DNA from 2 places in the Bacillus basilensis genome. Region 1 is predicted to be linked to the other one. Evidence: predicted binding sites of a transcription regulator. Region 1 holds the regulator's gene; the other holds the start of a gene.
What was found. The regulator Rex, encoded in region 1, represses fermentation and respiration genes when NADH is low (regulators of the CRP and FNR family bind a similar motif). The targets are predictions, from matches to a motif close to TTGTGAAATATTTCACAA.

Region 2: a site for Rex is predicted at 2,261-2,278, ahead of ACQVV1_RS17915 (TIGR04053 family radical SAM/SPASM domain-containing protein). Genes of this name have one in related genera too.

What each region holds. Positions count from the first base shown of each region.
Region 1 covers NZ_JBNTQO010000035.1:311-13,699, forward strand. The annotation lists gene ampS (aminopeptidase AmpS) at 1-1,480, opposite strand, end outside; gene ACQVV1_RS29130 (response regulator transcription factor) at 1,464-2,165, opposite strand; gene ACQVV1_RS29135 (NCS2 family permease) at 2,311-3,636, opposite strand; purine riboswitch at 3,764-3,865, opposite strand; gene guaA (glutamine-hydrolyzing GMP synthase) at 4,019-5,557, opposite strand; purine riboswitch at 5,722-5,823, opposite strand; gene groL (chaperonin GroEL) at 5,964-7,598, opposite strand; gene groES (co-chaperone GroES) at 7,637-7,921, opposite strand; gene ACQVV1_RS29155 (CPBP family intramembrane glutamic endopeptidase) at 8,323-9,072, shown strand; gene ACQVV1_RS29160 (YdiK family protein) at 9,069-9,260, shown strand; gene ACQVV1_RS29165 (redox-sensing transcriptional repressor Rex) at 9,290-9,919, opposite strand; gene ACQVV1_RS29170 (ABC-F family ATP-binding cassette domain-containing protein) at 10,107-12,029, shown strand; gene tsaD (tRNA (adenosine(37)-N6)-threonylcarbamoyltransferase complex transferase subunit TsaD) at 12,492-13,389, opposite strand, start outside.
Region 2 covers NZ_JBNTQO010000009.1:71,244-75,378, reverse strand. The annotation lists gene ACQVV1_RS17925 (response regulator transcription factor) at 1-278, opposite strand, end outside; gene ACQVV1_RS17920 (GNAT family N-acetyltransferase) at 421-951, shown strand; gene ACQVV1_RS17915 (TIGR04053 family radical SAM/SPASM domain-containing protein) at 1,069-2,202, opposite strand; gene ACQVV1_RS17910 (class I SAM-dependent methyltransferase) at 2,493-4,135, opposite strand, start outside.

The DNA of each region.
Region 1 (13,389 bases):
CGATAAACTGAATAATACCATCCTCATATTCAGCTCGAATACTACCACCTTGTAATTCAACAATACTTTTCGCAATCGCCAATCCAAGGCCCGATCCTTCTGTTACTCTACTTCTAGATTGATCTTTCTTATAAAAGCGTTCAAACAAACTCGCTAACTCTTCTCTCGTAAACTCTTCACTATGATTCGCAATTACAATTTGTATATCCCGGCGCTGCCTTTGAAGAGAAACTTTTATCTCCCCATCATCTTTACTATACTTAATCGCGTTCATTAATAGATTATCAAATACACGGACCATCTTTTCCGAATCAATCGCTGCATAGGCACGTTCCTCAGGAAACTTCTTAACAAACGTAAGTCCATGCTCTTCCGCTTGCGGTACTAACTCTTCTATTAATTGCTCCAATAACTCATTTACACATACTTCTTGTTTTTCTAACACAACTTGTTCATTCGTTAACTTCGTATACTCAAATAAATCTTCTATTAAATTCTTTAACTGCTCCGACTTCGCAAAAGCAATTCTCGTATACTCATCATGTTGTTCTTGATTTTCATATTTAGAATCTCGAAGTAATCGTAAGTAACCCATAATAGAAGTAAGTGGTGTACGTAAATCATGAGATACATTCGTAATAAGCTCATTTTTCTGCTTTTCTAATTTACGTTCTTTTTCTATATTATTCATAAGCTCTTCCGCCATATTATTAATATTCTCAGTTAAAGACGCAATCTCATCTTCACCTTTCTTCTCAATACGGTACGCTAAGTTTCCTTTTTCTATTTCCTTTACACCTTCTGCCATCGCTTCAATTTGCTTCATCTTCCTCTTTGTTATATAGAAGAAAGAGAAAATGAACACGAGTACACCAATTAAAAATGGGAATGGTCCTTCTTGCGTATCATACATTACTACACCATCTGGTATTCCACTAACGAACATATATAAATTCTTATCTTCTATTGTAATAGGTGAAAAAGCTATAAATTCTTTTCTCGTATTTTCAAATACATCTCGACCATTTGAATAGTTAATCGCAAATGATGCTGCATTACGAATCGTATTATGCAAATCGATTTGCTCTTCTTGCGCCTGCTTCGTTTTATATAAAACTTTACCACTCTCATCAGTAACCAATATTTTTAAAGCTCTAGATCCTTGCTCTAAATTTTGATTCTCCATTTCGATCATATCGGATATAGCTTCTAATTTATTTTCATGAACCGAACTATTTGCCGCTCCTTGAGCTTGGTGATTAATTCGTTCCATACCAGCCCGATAATCGATAGTCGCTTGACGATTCGCATTCTCAAAAAATGGCGCAGCTGCCTTTGCTGACAAAACTCCTAATAACGCACAAGCAGCAAAAGTAGTAATCAATTGAATTCTTATACTCTTCCGTACGCTCTTTACTAATTTCTCAATTAATTCTCTTGTTTTCCTTACATAAGTAAAAGGATTAAATATCTTTTTCAATCTTATACCCCACTCCCCATACTGTTTTTATATATCTAGGTTTCCTTGGATTCTCCTCAATCTTTTCACGTACTTTTCGAATATGCACCATTACAGTATTATCAGACTGGAAAGATCGTTCGTTCCAAACCTTTTCATAAATTTGCTCCGCGCTAAAGACCATACCTGGATTACGGGCTAGCAATTCTAAAATTGAAAATTCCCTCGGAGTTAGTTTCACTTCTTCTCCCTCTACAATAACTTTATGGGTTGAGCTGTTAATTTTCATCTCTCCAATTTCTAGCTCGTCCTCATTTTGTATAGCGAAACCATTCATTTTCATATAACGGCGTAACTGAGATTTAATTCTTGCGATTAACTCTAACGGATTAAACGGCTTCGTTACATAATCATCAGCACCCGTTGTTAATCCTAAAATCTTATCCATATCTTGCGTTTTCGCTGAAAGCATAATGATTGGCATTTCTTTTTCTTCCCTTACTTTCATACACATATGAATACCGTCTACTTTTGGCATCATAATATCTAATACGACTAGATGCACTTCTTTTTCTTCCAGGAGACGCAATCCTTCTTCTCCATCTCCTGCTTGCAGTACTTTATATCCTTCATTCTTTAAATAGATTGTAATTAAATTTCGAATTTCTTTTTCATCATCTACGACAAGTATTGTTTCGTGTGCCACAATATCTCCCCCATTACTTTTTTAATCCCTAACTTCTATTATAGGAAAACTTCTGAAGAAAAACGCTCGGAAATCCTTAAGTTTTTCTGAAGACGCAAAAAAGGTCTAGACTCCCCTTAAGTCTAGACCTTTCAAAAAACCCCTTTTATTTACGAACGTAGATGAAATATAGTACGAATAAAACTCCCATAACATACATAATTGGATGAATTTCTTTACGACGACCACTTACTACCATTGTAATTGGATAGAAGATAAACCCAATCGCAATCCCTGTCGCAATACTATACGTAAGTGGCATTGAAATGATTGTAAAGAATGCTGGTACTGCAATCTCGAATTTCTTCCAATCAATCTCTCCTAAAGAAGAAACCATCAAGATCCCTACAATAATTAATGCTGGTGCCGTTACAGCTGGTGTTACAACACTTAGTAATGGTGAGAAGAATAGTGCCAGTAAGAAGAATCCTGCTGTTACAACTGCTGTAAATCCAGAACGTCCTCCCGCTGCTACCCCAGCAGACGACTCAATGTAAGACGTTGTTGTTGATGTACCTAAGATCGCACCGATTACAGTTGCAATCGCATCTGCGAATAACGCTTTTCCTGCACGTGGTAATTTATTGTTCTTCATTAATCCAGCTTGATTCGCAACCGCTACAAGTGTACCTGCTGTATCAAAGAAATCGATAAAGAAGAACGTTATAATAACAATCCCCATTTGAACAGTGAAAATATCTCCAAAGTGCGTTAACGCCGCACCGAACGTTGGTTCTAGGCTCGGTATTGCTCCCACTACAGCTTTCGGAGTATCAATTAATCCTGTTGCCACTCCTAATATTGCTGTAAGGATCATACCGTAGAATACTGCACCATTAACTTTCTTAATCATGAAGATGATTGTCGTAACAACTCCGAAAATTGCTAGTAACGTTGTGCCCTTTGTTAAATCCCCCAACCCAACAAGGACAGCATCATTTTTCACGATAATTCCGGCATTTTGGAATCCAAGGAAGGCAATGAATAATCCGATACCTGCCGCTACTGCAAACTTTAACTCTGATGGAATTGCATTAATAATTTTTTCACGAATACCTGAAGCAGTAAGAATAATAAAGATAATACCTGACATTAACGTTCCAGCAATTGCTGTCTGCCACGGAATACCCATCGTTAACACTGCCGTATAAGCAAAGAACGCGTTAATTCCCATACCTGGCGCTAAAGCAATTGGATACTTCGCGAAAATACCCATAATTAACGAACCGATTGCTGCTGCTAATGCTGTAGCAACGAATACTGCACCCGGATCCATTCCTGTACCTGCCGGTAATCCTTTAACATTTCCAAGTGACAGCGTAGCAGGATTGACAAATAGTACGTAAGCCATAGATAAAAATGTCGTTAAACCTGCTATGAACTCTGTTTTATAATTTGTGCCGAGTTCATCAAACTGAAAATAGCGTTTCATCTTACGTTTCCCCCGTTATATGATTACTCGCCGCAATTCCCTAGCCCTCTTTTATCTATTAAAAATAAAAAAGGCTTCCATTGCATATACATGGAAGCGTTCTATGAATAAAGATAAGATTCCCCTCACCTTTATAAAAACGCCTCGTAGTCAAGCCATTTACGGTAGCTAGGTAGAAACTTTCGGGCCATATCCCCGATATTATACGACGGCATAATATTCACTTTTCGTTTGAATTACATACTCATATTAACTCTTGAAAGTATTTTTGTCAATTTAAAACGAACATTTTTATAAACTTTTATATTTTCGTTCGTATTTAACTTAAAATAAAAAAAGATCCATCTATGCATGAGCAATAGATGGATCTTTTTTTATAATACTATTCCCACTCAATTGTTGCTGGTGGCTTACTCGTTACATCATACACGATACGGTTAACGTGTTTTACTTCGTTTACGATACGTACAGAGATTTTCTCTAATACATCCCAAGGGATACGTGCCCAGTCAGCTGTCATACCGTCGATAGATGTTACTGCACGGATACCCACTGTGTAATCGTAAGTACGCTCGTCACCCATAACACCTACGCTACGCATACCAGGAAGCGCAGTGAAGTATTGCCAGATTTCGCGGTCTAATCCTGCTTTAATAATTTCTTCACGTAAAATCGCATCAGATTCACGAACGATTTCTAATTTCTCTTCTGTGATTTCACCTAATACACGAATACCAAGACCAGGACCTGGGAATGGTTGACGCCATACGATTTCATCAGGAATTCCTAGTTCTGATCCTAATACACGTACTTCATCTTTAAATAATGTGTTTAAAGGCTCAATTAATTTGAACTGCATGTCTTCTGGAAGTCCACCAACGTTATGGTGAGATTTAATTGTTTGTGCAGTTGCTGTACCACTCTCAACGATATCTGTGTAAAGTGTACCTTGCGCTAGGAAGTCCATTCCTTGTAATTTAGACGCTTCATCATCAAATACGTAAATGAATTCGTTACCGATGATTTTACGTTTTTGTTCTGGATCTTCTACACCTTTTAACTTGTTCATGAAGCGTTCTTGTGCATCCACTTTAATAACGTTCATGTGGAAGCCTTCGCTGAATGTTTTCATAACGCCTTCTGCTTCACCTTTACGAAGTAAACCATGATCAACGAAAATACATGTTAATTGGTCACCGATCGCTTTATGAATTAATACTGCTACAACAGAAGAGTCTACACCGCCACTAAGTGCGCATAGTACTTTTTTGTCTCCAACAGTTTCACGGATTTTCTCTAATTCTACTTCAATAAAGTTCTCCATGTTCCATCCTTCAGAACAACCACATACGCCGAATACGAAGTTTTTAATTAAATCGTTACCGTGCTCAGAGTGACGTACTTCTGGGTGGAATTGTACACCGTATAAGTTTTTCGCTTCATTGCTCATACCAGCAATTGGACAAGACTCACTTGTTGCATCTACTACGAATCCTTCAGGTAAACCAGTTACTAAGTCGCCATGGCTCATCCATACAACTTGCTCTTCTGGAAGGTTCGCATATAATTTTGATTCGTTCTCTACTTTAAGAACAGCTTTTCCGTACTCACGGTGATTGGCACGCTCTACTTTACCACCGAATTGTTGCGTCATAAGCTGCATACCGTAACAAATACCGAAGATCGGTAATCCTAGGTCAAAGATTTTTTCATCACAATGTAATGCACCTTCACCGTATACACTATTTGGTCCACCAGAGAAGATAATCCCTTTTGGATTCATTGCTTTAATTTCTTCTGCAGTAATTGTATGTGGATGAAGTTCACTGTATACACCGAACTCACGAATTCGACGTGCTATTAACTGATTGTACTGACTCCCAAAATCTAAAACGATAATTGTATCATGCTGCTTCTTCAAAATAATCACCCCAACGTTAGTTCTCGTATATAAATATTTTCACCAATTTGGCAAAAAGCATTACTAATATAATAAAAAAAGCCAGTCCTCCGCCTCTAGTCTCATAACAAAGAAAAGGCAGGGGTCTGGCTTTATAAAGAAAGATAGTCTCCGCTCTTTATAAATATACGACACACTGCCTTCATAGTCAGGTTGTTTACGGTAACCCGGTAGAGACTCTCAAACCTTATCTTTGAGGATATATGAAGGATCGTTTTATATTATCTTCCTAGATTCTAACAATGAAGTATCAATATGGTCAAGAGAGAAAGCGACAAAATTCTACAGAAATTCATTTCCTTTTCTAAAAAACATAAAAAAACATCCATTTCTATATAGAAATGGATGTTTTTTAGGACAAACGGAATTACATCATTCCGCCCATACCACCCATGCCCATGCCGCCCATGTCAGGCATTGCTGGTGCATTTGGTTCTGGTTTGTCAGCTACTACAGCTTCAGTTGTTAAGAACATAGCTGCAACAGATGCTGCGTTTTGAAGTGCAGAGCGAGTTACTTTAGCTGGATCTACGATACCAGTTTCAAGCATGTTAACCCACTCGCCAGTAGCTGCGTTGAAACCAACGCCTACTTTTTCGCCTTTTAGACGCTCTACAACTACAGATCCTTCTAGACCAGCGTTGATTGCGATTTGACGAACTGGCTCTTCTAGTGCGCGAAGTACGATGTTGATACCTGTAGCTTCGTCGCCTTCAGCTACGATAGCAGCAACTTTCGTGTATACATTCATAAGTGAAGTACCACCACCTGCAACGATACCTTCTTCTACTGCTGCACGAGTTGAGTTAAGTGCATCTTCAATACGAAGTTTGCGCTCTTTTAACTCAGTTTCAGTTGCTGCACCTACTTTAATTACTGCTACGCCACCTGCAAGTTTTGCAAGACGCTCTTGTAATTTTTCACGATCGAATTCAGAAGTTGTTTCTTCTAATTGCGCACGGATTTGACCAATGCGAGCTTCGATTTGTTGTGAATTTCCAATACCTTCAACTACAGTTGTGTTTTCTTTCGTTACAACAACTTTACCAGCGCGTCCTAAAGATTCAACTGTAGCAGATTTTAAGTCACGACCTAATTCTTCAGTGATTACTTCGCCACCAGTTAAGATTGCGATATCTTCTAGCATTGCTTTACGACGGTCACCAAATCCAGGAGCTTTAACAGCTACTACATTGAATGTACCACGAAGTTTGTTCACTACTAATGTAGCTAACGCTTCGCCTTCTACATCTTCAGCAATGATAAGAAGTGGTTTACCTTGTTGTACCACTTGCTCTAATACTGGTAAGATTTCTTGAATGTTAGAAATCTTTTTATCAGTGATTAAGATGTATGGGTTATCAAGAACTGCTTCCATTTTGTCAGAATCAGTAATCATGTAAGGAGATGCATATCCACGATCAAATTGCATACCTTCTACTACGTCTAATTCTGTTGTGAAACCTTTAGATTCTTCTAAAGTAATAACGCCGTCGTTACCAACGCGCTCCATTGCTTCAGCGATTAATTGACCTACTTCTTCGTCAGCCGCAGAAATAGCAGCTACTTGTGCGATTGAAGATTTACCTTCGATTGGTTTAGAAATCGTTTTTAATTCTTCTACTGCAGCAACTACAGCTTTTTCGATACCTTTACGAAGACCCATTGGGTTCGCACCAGCTGTTACGTTTTTAAGACCTTCACGAATCATAGCTTGTGCTAATACAGTTGCAGTTGTTGTTCCGTCACCAGCTACATCATTTGTTTTGCTAGCAACTTCTGCTACTAATTTCGCACCCATGTTTTCGAATGCATCTTCTAATTCAATTTCTTTTGCGATTGTTACACCATCATTTGTAATAAGTGGTGAACCAAATTTTTTCTCAAGTACAACGTTACGACCTTTTGGTCCAAGTGTTACTTTTACTGCGTTTGCAAGAGTGTCGACACCGCGAAGCATCGAACGACGTGCTTCTTCACTAAATTTAATATCTTTTGCCATAATAATTGACCCCCTTGGATTTTTTAAGATTTATATAATTAACCGATAACTGCTAAAATGTCACTTTCACGTAAAATCAAGTAGTCTGTACCTTCATATTTCACTTCAGTACCTGCATATTTTGAGAAGATGATAAGATCACCTGCTGCTACCTCTAAAGCAACACGCTCACCATTTTCAAGCACTCGACCAGTACCTACTGCAATAACTTTACCCTCTTGTGGTTTTTCTTTTGCTGTGTCTGGTAATACAATACCACTTGCTGTTTTTTCTTCCGCTTGAACAAGCTCAATTACAACGCGATCACCTAATGGCTTTAGCATGAACAATAACCTCCTCATTTTGTTATGTAAATTTTATTTATTAGCACTCAAGTCACCCGAGTGCTAACACACTTATAATAATAAATAATCTCAATTTCTTTTGCAAGTAAAAAAATCATAATTTTTTCGCAAATTACGCTATAAACTTTTCTATATAGAGTTCCTCTTCTTCTACCTTTACTATATGAATCGTTGTTTCCACTACTCGTATGTTACAATATGAAAGGACACCCTAAGTTGTTTTCGCTACACACACAACTTTCTCCTGTCTTCTATTATAATTTCAAATAAGGATTTACAAAAAAAACATAATTTAAGTAAGGTTTATATCGTAGGTAGCATATTTACATGTTATCCTACCTTATCTCATACACTAGAGTTAGAAAGGATGGTTAAACCATTTGAAAAAACAATATTGGTGGGTTATCGTTACATACATTTTAATGCAGTTATCATCAATTGCTGGATTACCACTTCTTCTGAAAACTGGACTTTATGATAACAGGGGATTTACTAGGGAAGAGAAATTTCAACTCATAACTGGTCACTGGGCGATCATTAGCTTCTTTATTGCATTATGTATCGTACTTTGGTTACTTAGAACAGATATTTGCGACAGACATTTAGATAAGATGCGTTCTACTGTTCCAGCTACGATTGGTTGGATTTTTATCGGGTTCTTCTTAGCATTTTTCTCGCAAAGTATTGCTGGCATGATCGAAATGTATGTATTAGGTATTAAACCTGGATCTGAAAATACAGCGAGACTTATGGATATCGCAAGAACGACACCTTGGTTCCTTATCGTTATTTCTATAATCGGACCTATTTTAGAAGAAATCGTATTTAGAAAAATTTTATTTGGTACACTTTATAAGAAGTTTAACTTCTTTATTGCCGCTATCATTAGTTCCCTTGTATTTGCGGCGATTCATTTTGATTTTACTCACTTATTGGTATACACCGCTATGGGGCTCGTATTCGCCTTCTTATATGTAAAAACGAAACGTATTATCGTTCCAATTGCCGCTCATGTTGCAATGAATACATTAGTTGCAGTTGCTCAAGTTTTAGTAAGTAACGAACAAATTCAAGAAATGATTAAAGAAGCTGAAAAAATGCAAGGCTTTATCGGAGGATTTTTAGTATGAGAAACTCACCATTGTTCATGGCTGCATTGTACTTCCTTCTAGGATGTATCTTTACACGCTTCGCCATTACGAACGTAACAGATACAATCTGGAATATGTGGACAATACTATTTGCAGTTATGGCAACGATTGATTTTAATTTGGCACTTCGCCTTATCTTAGTTAAATTCACAAAGAAAAAACAATAATAAAACGCAGAGGTCGCTTCCTCTGCGTTTTATTGTGGATAATTTTTCAAAAAGTAAACAAGTGTTTGTAACTCCACTGCTAAATCAATATGATGAATTCTTATATTGTCTGACACATTTAAGCGTGCTGGTGTGAAATTCAAAATACCATGCACATTTGTTTCTGCCAATCTATCGGCTACAGATTGCGCTACTGTAGCGGGTACTGTTAATATTGCCACTTGTATATCAGTTGATAAACGTTCTTCTAATTCATCTAAGTGATATACAGGAATGCCTCCGATTTCTGTTCCAACTTTCTCTTCACTAACATCAAACGCCATTTCAATTTTTGTATTATTGTTTTTCGTGAAATTATAATGTAAGAAAGCGGTCCCTAAATTACCTACTCCAATAAGCGCTACACGTGTTATATCATCTTGGTCGAGTGTTTCACGGAAAAATGATAATAAATAATTTACGTTATATCCATATCCTTTTTTCCCTAACGCTCCAAAGTATGAGAAATCTCTTCGAATTGTTGCGGAATCAACCTTTACCGCTTCACTTAATTCGGCTGATGAAACACGTTGCTTACCAGACAGAGATAAGTTTTGGATAAATCGATAGTATAGAGGCAATCTCTTAGCAGTGGCTTGTGGAATTTTCTGCTGCTCCATATAACCTCTCCTCTCTCCCTATCTTTATTCATATGCTTTAATCAAATACAGAAGTTTAGCACTTATTAAATTCCTTGTATAATAGAAAGAAGAAGTATTCTCTCTGTATTTTAAACTATACACTATTTTTAGTATGATTGAGAAATATAAACATGGCAAAGTTAAGAAATTATTTGAGGTGAAAACATTGATTTTATTACAAGTAAACGCGCTTTCGAAATTATACGGTGCAGAAACGATTCTTGCAAACATAAAATTGGAAGTTCAAACGAAGGATCGTATCGCATTAGTCGGACGAAATGGAGCCGGAAAATCTACATTATTAAAAATAATAGCTGGTGAGCTATCTCATGATGGTGGCGAAATTATAAAACCGAAAGATGTCTCAATCGGATATTTAGCCCAAAATACCGGGTTAGAAACGTCTTTAACAATTTGGGATGAAATGTTAACCGTCTTTACACACTTGCAACAAATGGAGACAAAGCTTCGAAGGCTAGAGCAAGAGATGGGAAAAGAAGAAAACTTTTCAAACGAGGCTACATATGAAAGATTATTAGCTGATTATGACCAATTGCAATTAGATTATAAAGACCAAGGTGGCTACCAATATGAAGCAGATATCCGTTCGATTTTAAGTGGTCTTGGCTTCCCAGTTGAAACGCACCAGACGACGATTTCCACATTAAGCGGTGGACAAAAAACACGATTAGCTCTCGGTAAATTATTATTAACGAAACCAGACCTACTTATTTTGGACGAGCCTACAAACCATTTAGACATCGAAACATTAACATGGCTTGAACAATATTTACAAGGTTATCCTGGCGCAATACTAATCGTTTCCCATGACCGTTATTTCTTAGATAAACTCGTTACACAAGTATATGAAATTTCGAATAAAGAAAGTAGACGATTTGTTGGTAACTACAGTAAATATTTAGACTTAAAATCAGCACTATACGAGCAGGAAATGAAACGTTATGAAAAACAACAAGATGAAATCGCTAAGCTGGAAGACTTCGTTCAAAAAAATATAGCTCGTGCATCTACGACAAAACGTGCGCAAAGCCGTCGTAAACAATTAGACCGAATGGAATTATTAACAAGACCATTAGGTGATTCTAAGTCAGCTTCCTTCCACTTCGATATTGAAAAACAAAGTGGAAATGACGTTTTACAAGTAAAGGATGCAACCATCGGATATGATGAGGATCCGATTATTGAACATGTAACAATGCGCTTAACTCGCGGGGATAGTGTTGCTTTAGTTGGTCCAAACGGAATTGGAAAATCCACATTATTAAAATCACTTGTGAATAAGTTACCCCTATTAAATGGTGATGTTTCTTTCGGATCCAATGTATCTGTTGGCTATTATGATCAGGAACAAGCTAACTTAACATCTTCTAAGCGCGTATTAAATGAATTATGGGATGAATATCCTCTGCAACCTGAAAAGGAAATTCGCACGATACTAGGTAACTTCTTATTCACAGGGGATGATGTACTAAAACCAGTATCTTCTCTGAGTGGTGGACAAAAAGCTCGGTTAGCTCTTGCAAAACTTATGATGCAAAAATCAAATTTATTAATTCTCGATGAACCTACGAACCATCTTGATTTAAATAGTAAAGAGATTTTGGAGAATGCTTTAATTGATTATCCAGGTACTCTTTTATTTGTCTCACATGACCGCTACTTTATTAATCGTGTAACGACAACCGTTGTTGAGTTATCAACAGAAGGTGCACAGGAGTATTTAGGGGATTACGATTACTACGTTGCAAAGAAAAATGAGATGATCGAACGTGCGGAATTAGAGCAAGAAGATGAAGCACCGGTTCAAAAGACAGTTGCACAAGAAAAATTAAATTATCTCGAAGAAAAAGAGCGCAAAAAATTAGAGCGTCAACGTACTCGAAAAATTGAGGAGCTAGAACAAAACATTGTAGTATTCGAAGAAGAAATTGCTACGTTAGAAGATCAACTTTGCTTACCAGAAATATATGCAGATTATGAAAAGGCTAGTGAAATTACAACAAAAAAACAAACACTACAAGAGCAACTCGATGCTTGTATGGCAGAATGGGAAGAATTGCATTTATAAGAGTATGAATAAGGAGGATGTCTCATAAGTCGGGATTTTTGACTATGTGACATCCTTTTTGTTTTCTAGAGCGAAGCAACGTCATCGTACATGAACGTTTTTTGAATATGTCCATCGTAACTGGAACTATATCAACGATTCGACACCAAGTATCGATTTACCGACAAAGTTTGACATCTGTAGCAATTCGCAAATTAAAAGAAGATTATCTCGAAATATCTTTTCAGATATTCACCATTATTTTATTTCCCGAAAAAGGATACATTCAAAGGTCAGACTTCGTTTGATTTATCCACAACGTTATGCACATATCCACCTTTAATATATAAACACAGAAATAACTTTTCCACATTATCCACAATCACCAAAAAAGTTATTAACATTTTATATACACAGTAAAAGCCACATTATCAACAGATAATATGGCTTTTATCCACAAGCTGTGGTTAATTTTGTGTATAACTATGCTTCAATATCTAATCCTGGATTTGCATTTAAAGCTAATGTAGCACGTTTTCCTTGTTCATATGCAATCGTACCTGCCGCTGCAATCATCGCTGCATTATCTGTGCATAAAGATAACGGAGGAATAATTAGCTCAATATTTTCTTTTGGCGCAAATTCTGCCTCCAAACGTGTGCGAAGTCCTTTATTCGCAGCAACTCCACCAGCGAGAAGCAGTTGTTTTACATTATACGCTTCTGCTGCACGAGATGCTTTCGTTACCAGCACATCTATTACACTCTCTTGGAAACTTGCTGCTAAATCTTCCGGTGCAATTTCGATTCCTCGTTGTTTTGCGTTATGCACAGTGTTGATAACTGCTGATTTCAATCCACTAAAGCTGAAATCATACGAATCCGGTTCTAGCCATGCACGAGGCAAATCGATTGTTGGTTCTCCTTCGTGTGCAAGGCGATCAATATGAGGCCCCCCTGGATATGGCATGGATAACGTACGAGCTACTTTATCATATGCCTCTCCAGCTGCATCATCTCTTGTTTCACCAATTACTTCAAATGAACCATGCTCTTTCATATAAACAAGCTCTGTATGTCCACCAGATACAACAAGTGATAGTAGTGGGAACTGAACTTCTTTTACTAAACGGTTTGCGTAAATGTGACCAGCGATATGATGAACACCAACTAGAGGAATATCATGTGCAAAAGCTACTGCTTTCGCTGCATTTACCCCTATTAAAAGCGCTCCTACTAAACCAGGCCCTTCTGTTACAGCAATTGCATCAATATCATCAAATGTAATATTTGCTTCTTTTAATGCTTCTTCTAACACAACTGTAATTTCTTCTACATGATGACGAGATGCAATCTCTGGTACAACTCCACCAAAACGTTTA
Region 2 (4,135 bases), on a different contig from region 1:
AATCCTATTACCTTATCCACGTCCGATGATTTTGCACTTAAAAACATAATTGGTAAACTATGTTTCTCTCTAATCCTTCTACACAATTCTATTCCATCCATTTGTGGCATCATAATATCCAAAATAGCAAGTTGAATTCTGTTATTATTTATTATTTCTAAAGCCTCTTCTCCGTTATAAGCACTAAAAACTTTAAAACCTTCTTGCATTAAATTCACATGAACAAATCGAACAATATCTTTATTATCATCTACAATTAAAATTGAGTATGTCTCCATATGTAAACCTCTTTTTGTAATTTATTCCACAATCAATTTTATCATATATCAAAACCATACTTCCCTCTTGAATAATCTTTATTTTCAGACTAAATTATATAATAACAACACATTCTAGTTTCAGAAGAAATGGAGTGAAAGTATGTTTCCTATATTGAAAACCGACCGACTCATTTTACGAGAACTTACCGAAGAAGATGCACCGAGTATACTACAATGCTTTTCTAATACTGATGTACTGCGCTACTATGGCCAAAAACCATTACAGGATGTTGATCAAGTGAAACAAGTCATTCATAACTTTAAGTTGAGTTACCATGCAAGGAGCGGTATAAAGTGGGGAATCGAATTAAAAGATAAGAAAGAACTCATTGGAACAATCGGATTTCATGATTGGTCTTCCGAGCATAAACGAGCTAATTTAAGTTATGCCTTTTTCCCTGAATACTGGGGAAAAGGATATGCGACTGAAGCTGTTTCTGAGGTTATATCATACGGTTTCCATACCATTCATTTAAAGCGTATCGGGGCCATTGTATTTCTTGAAAATGAGGCTTCCAATAAAGTTCTATTAAAATTAGGTTTTGAAAAAGAAGGAGTTCTAAAAAATTATATGTATCAAGATGATATCCCCTATGACACGAATTATTATTCTTTATTAAAATCGGTTTAATAGAATTCATGTGTAAAAAACTTGTTTCAGAACAACAGATATAGGTAGTAAATTTTTAATGAAGGATGCGAAGTACTATACATTATAAGACATTAAAAAAGGGATATGGGCAAGCTCTTACTCATGTCCCTTTTTTACGTTCTTTTTCTGTTTTCGCAATGCTTTTGGAATGTATACACAGAAAGGTTCGCTTTCCATGTAATCCCCCGTCATTGCATATGCTCTAGAACGAGATCCCCCACAAACATATCGAAACTCACAAACACCACACTTCCCCTTATACTTGTCAGGATTACGAATATTTTGAAAAACAGGGGAGTTTCGATAGATTTCAGCTAGCGATGTTGTTCTGATATTCCCGGTTTTAATCGGCAATAACCCACTTGGATATACATCTCCAATATGAGAAATAAATACAAAACCGTTTCCATCATTCACCCCTTTTGGAGCACGCCCAAGCCCATCAACTCGCCCAGTCGTCCCATTCATCAATACATCCTGATATTGAATGACCTGATTTTCCTTTTTATGTTCTTTCATTTTTTCTTGAATCACAACACGTCTATAGTGCTGACCAGCTGTTGTTTTAATATCAAAAGAAACCTTTTTACTAAGCTGATATAGCCAATGGAATACCCTTTCATGTTGGGCTGGTGAAATCATATCTTTTTCCTTACCTCGCCCTGTTGGAACTAAGAAAAATATACTCCAAAGTACACATTCTAATTCTTCTATTAACATTGCCATCTCTTCAAGTACATCCACATTATAATTAGAAACAACAGTATTAATTTGAATAGGAATTTTTAATTCATGCAAATAACGAATCGCATTCATCGTTAATTGAAATGAGCCTTCTGTCCCTCTAAAATGATCGTGTATTTCAGCTGTTGGTCCATCTAAACTAAATGCCCATCTAGCAAGTCCTACTTCTTTTGCTTTTTGAATCGTTTCTTTCGTAACGTTCGGAGTAGCGCTTGGCGTCATAGATACTCGAACACCTTTTTTCACTGCATATTCCGCAATATCATATACATCTGGACGCATTAATGGATCTCCACCAGTAAATACAAGCATTGGATTTTCCATTTCATATATATCATCGATTAGTTTTTTTCCTTCTCCGAATGTTAGCTCTAGAGGATGACGATGATACTGTGCTTCTGCACGACAATGCAGACATTTTAATTGACATGCTCTTGTCAACTCCCATATTACAATAAATGGATTTTTATTAAAATCACGATTCATCAAGATTAACCCCCCCATCAATTGATATTCTAATTGTAAAGTTATATATGTATTTATGGTGTGAGATGCATCACATATCATACTCTTCCTGCCCTGTTGTTGATCTAATGTCTCTACCTTCCTCTTCAACAATTACAGAATCTCTTTTTTTCAATATAAATACCCCTTTAGACTAAATTATCTAAAGGGGATAAAACTATACAACTTTTTATAAACATCGCGGCTTTCTTCAACACATCAAATTTAAATTAAGTTTTTTAAAATTGTATTTTTAAAGATTTTCAACAGCATTACCTCTTTTCTAAAACCATAAAGAACGTACTATCTGGCAGCGCAACTGCATTCCCAGACTCATCTGTAAAATCGATTTTCTCGCTAAAATGATTTGTATATCCATCCTGCAAATAGTTCATAGCTTGAACAATGTTTACTTTATCTCCAAAAATCCCCTTTACGAAATCCTTATAGTCGTTTGGTGTAAAGATTCCAAACTGCTCCTGCACTTCATGAACGAAGGAGTCCTCGCCCCAAGTATACGTATATAAAAACTCCATTGCATCATTAACAGGCATTTTGACTGTATTGTCTGCAAGTACCTCATAATGGATTATACGCCCCTTAAATTCTTGGACATACTGCTCTAAGAACTTCATTCCGCCTGCATCTTTAAAATGAATCACCCGCATTAACCTTTTATCTTCGGTCATGATGCCATCACGAATGATAATACGACCTCCTGGCTTTAACACCTCATAGGCACTCTGCAACCCTTTTTTAATTACTTCATGATTGAATTTCTTACCTTCATACTCGATATAAGAGAACAGCTCATGAAGGATAGAAGAATATACAATCGTATCAACCGATTCTTTTTCAAACGAGCTGCTTAAGTTGATTGCATCCCCTTTAATGACGTCCCAAGAACGCCCCTCGTTCTGCTTCTTCTTTTTCAACGTATCAATCACGTTTTCGGAAATATCGATACCGTAGATTCGTTTATCCTCGTTCTCTTCTTCGATCATGTCTAACATGACACCACCACCGGCTCCGACATCTACAATCGTATCTCCCTTTATATAATCAAGAATAATTCGTTTATCATCAGCTGAGCTATTCATATGCTCCAGATACACTTCTTCGTTATGGAATCTATCATATGCATCCTTACGTAATCCGAAGAAATCAAACAGCAATACATTTGCCCGAGCATGCATCATATCTATCTTTTCTGCCTCTACACAGAAGGTAATTAAAGCCTCACCTACAGCAGAAAACTGAAACGACACATACGCAGTCTTCATATCTTCATCGACTTTAACCTCAAAAGAAACATGTGTTGTATTCGGCTTCTCGTTCTCACGGTACTCCCGTAGATACTTCTCAATAACCCGCTTACGATACACATTGTCCTTTTTCTCGCCTTTGAAATCATAGTGCAACTGCTGCATCAATTTCTCGAAATGTATATGCTGAACCTTTCTAGTGCCTATCTCGTTCTTTAACATAACAAAAACTGTCCAAATATCCTCAAAGCTAAGAGCATGCATAGACGGTTCTACATACCACAAATCCTTATCGGATAAGAATGTTTGAACGTCACCCTTCTCGCTCCCCATAACTATATCTTTTTCAAATGCTGACTCCTTATGTTTTGGCGTGAGTCTATGTATGCGAGAAGTAAACGGCTCCACATAACCATCAAATAGACCATCAATTGTAATCTTCACATCGTTCTTTACTTCAATCCACAAGGATTTTGATACGCCCTCAATAATACATTGGTTAAGATAGTATAGAATCTCTTTTAACCTAACGTCCCCGTACTCTTCTTTATACGTGTTAATCAAATCAACATGAGAGCCCAAACGAGCCTCCCCGCGTATATACTGCCCGATTAATCCATGTATTCTAATTAAATCTCGAACAAACAAAT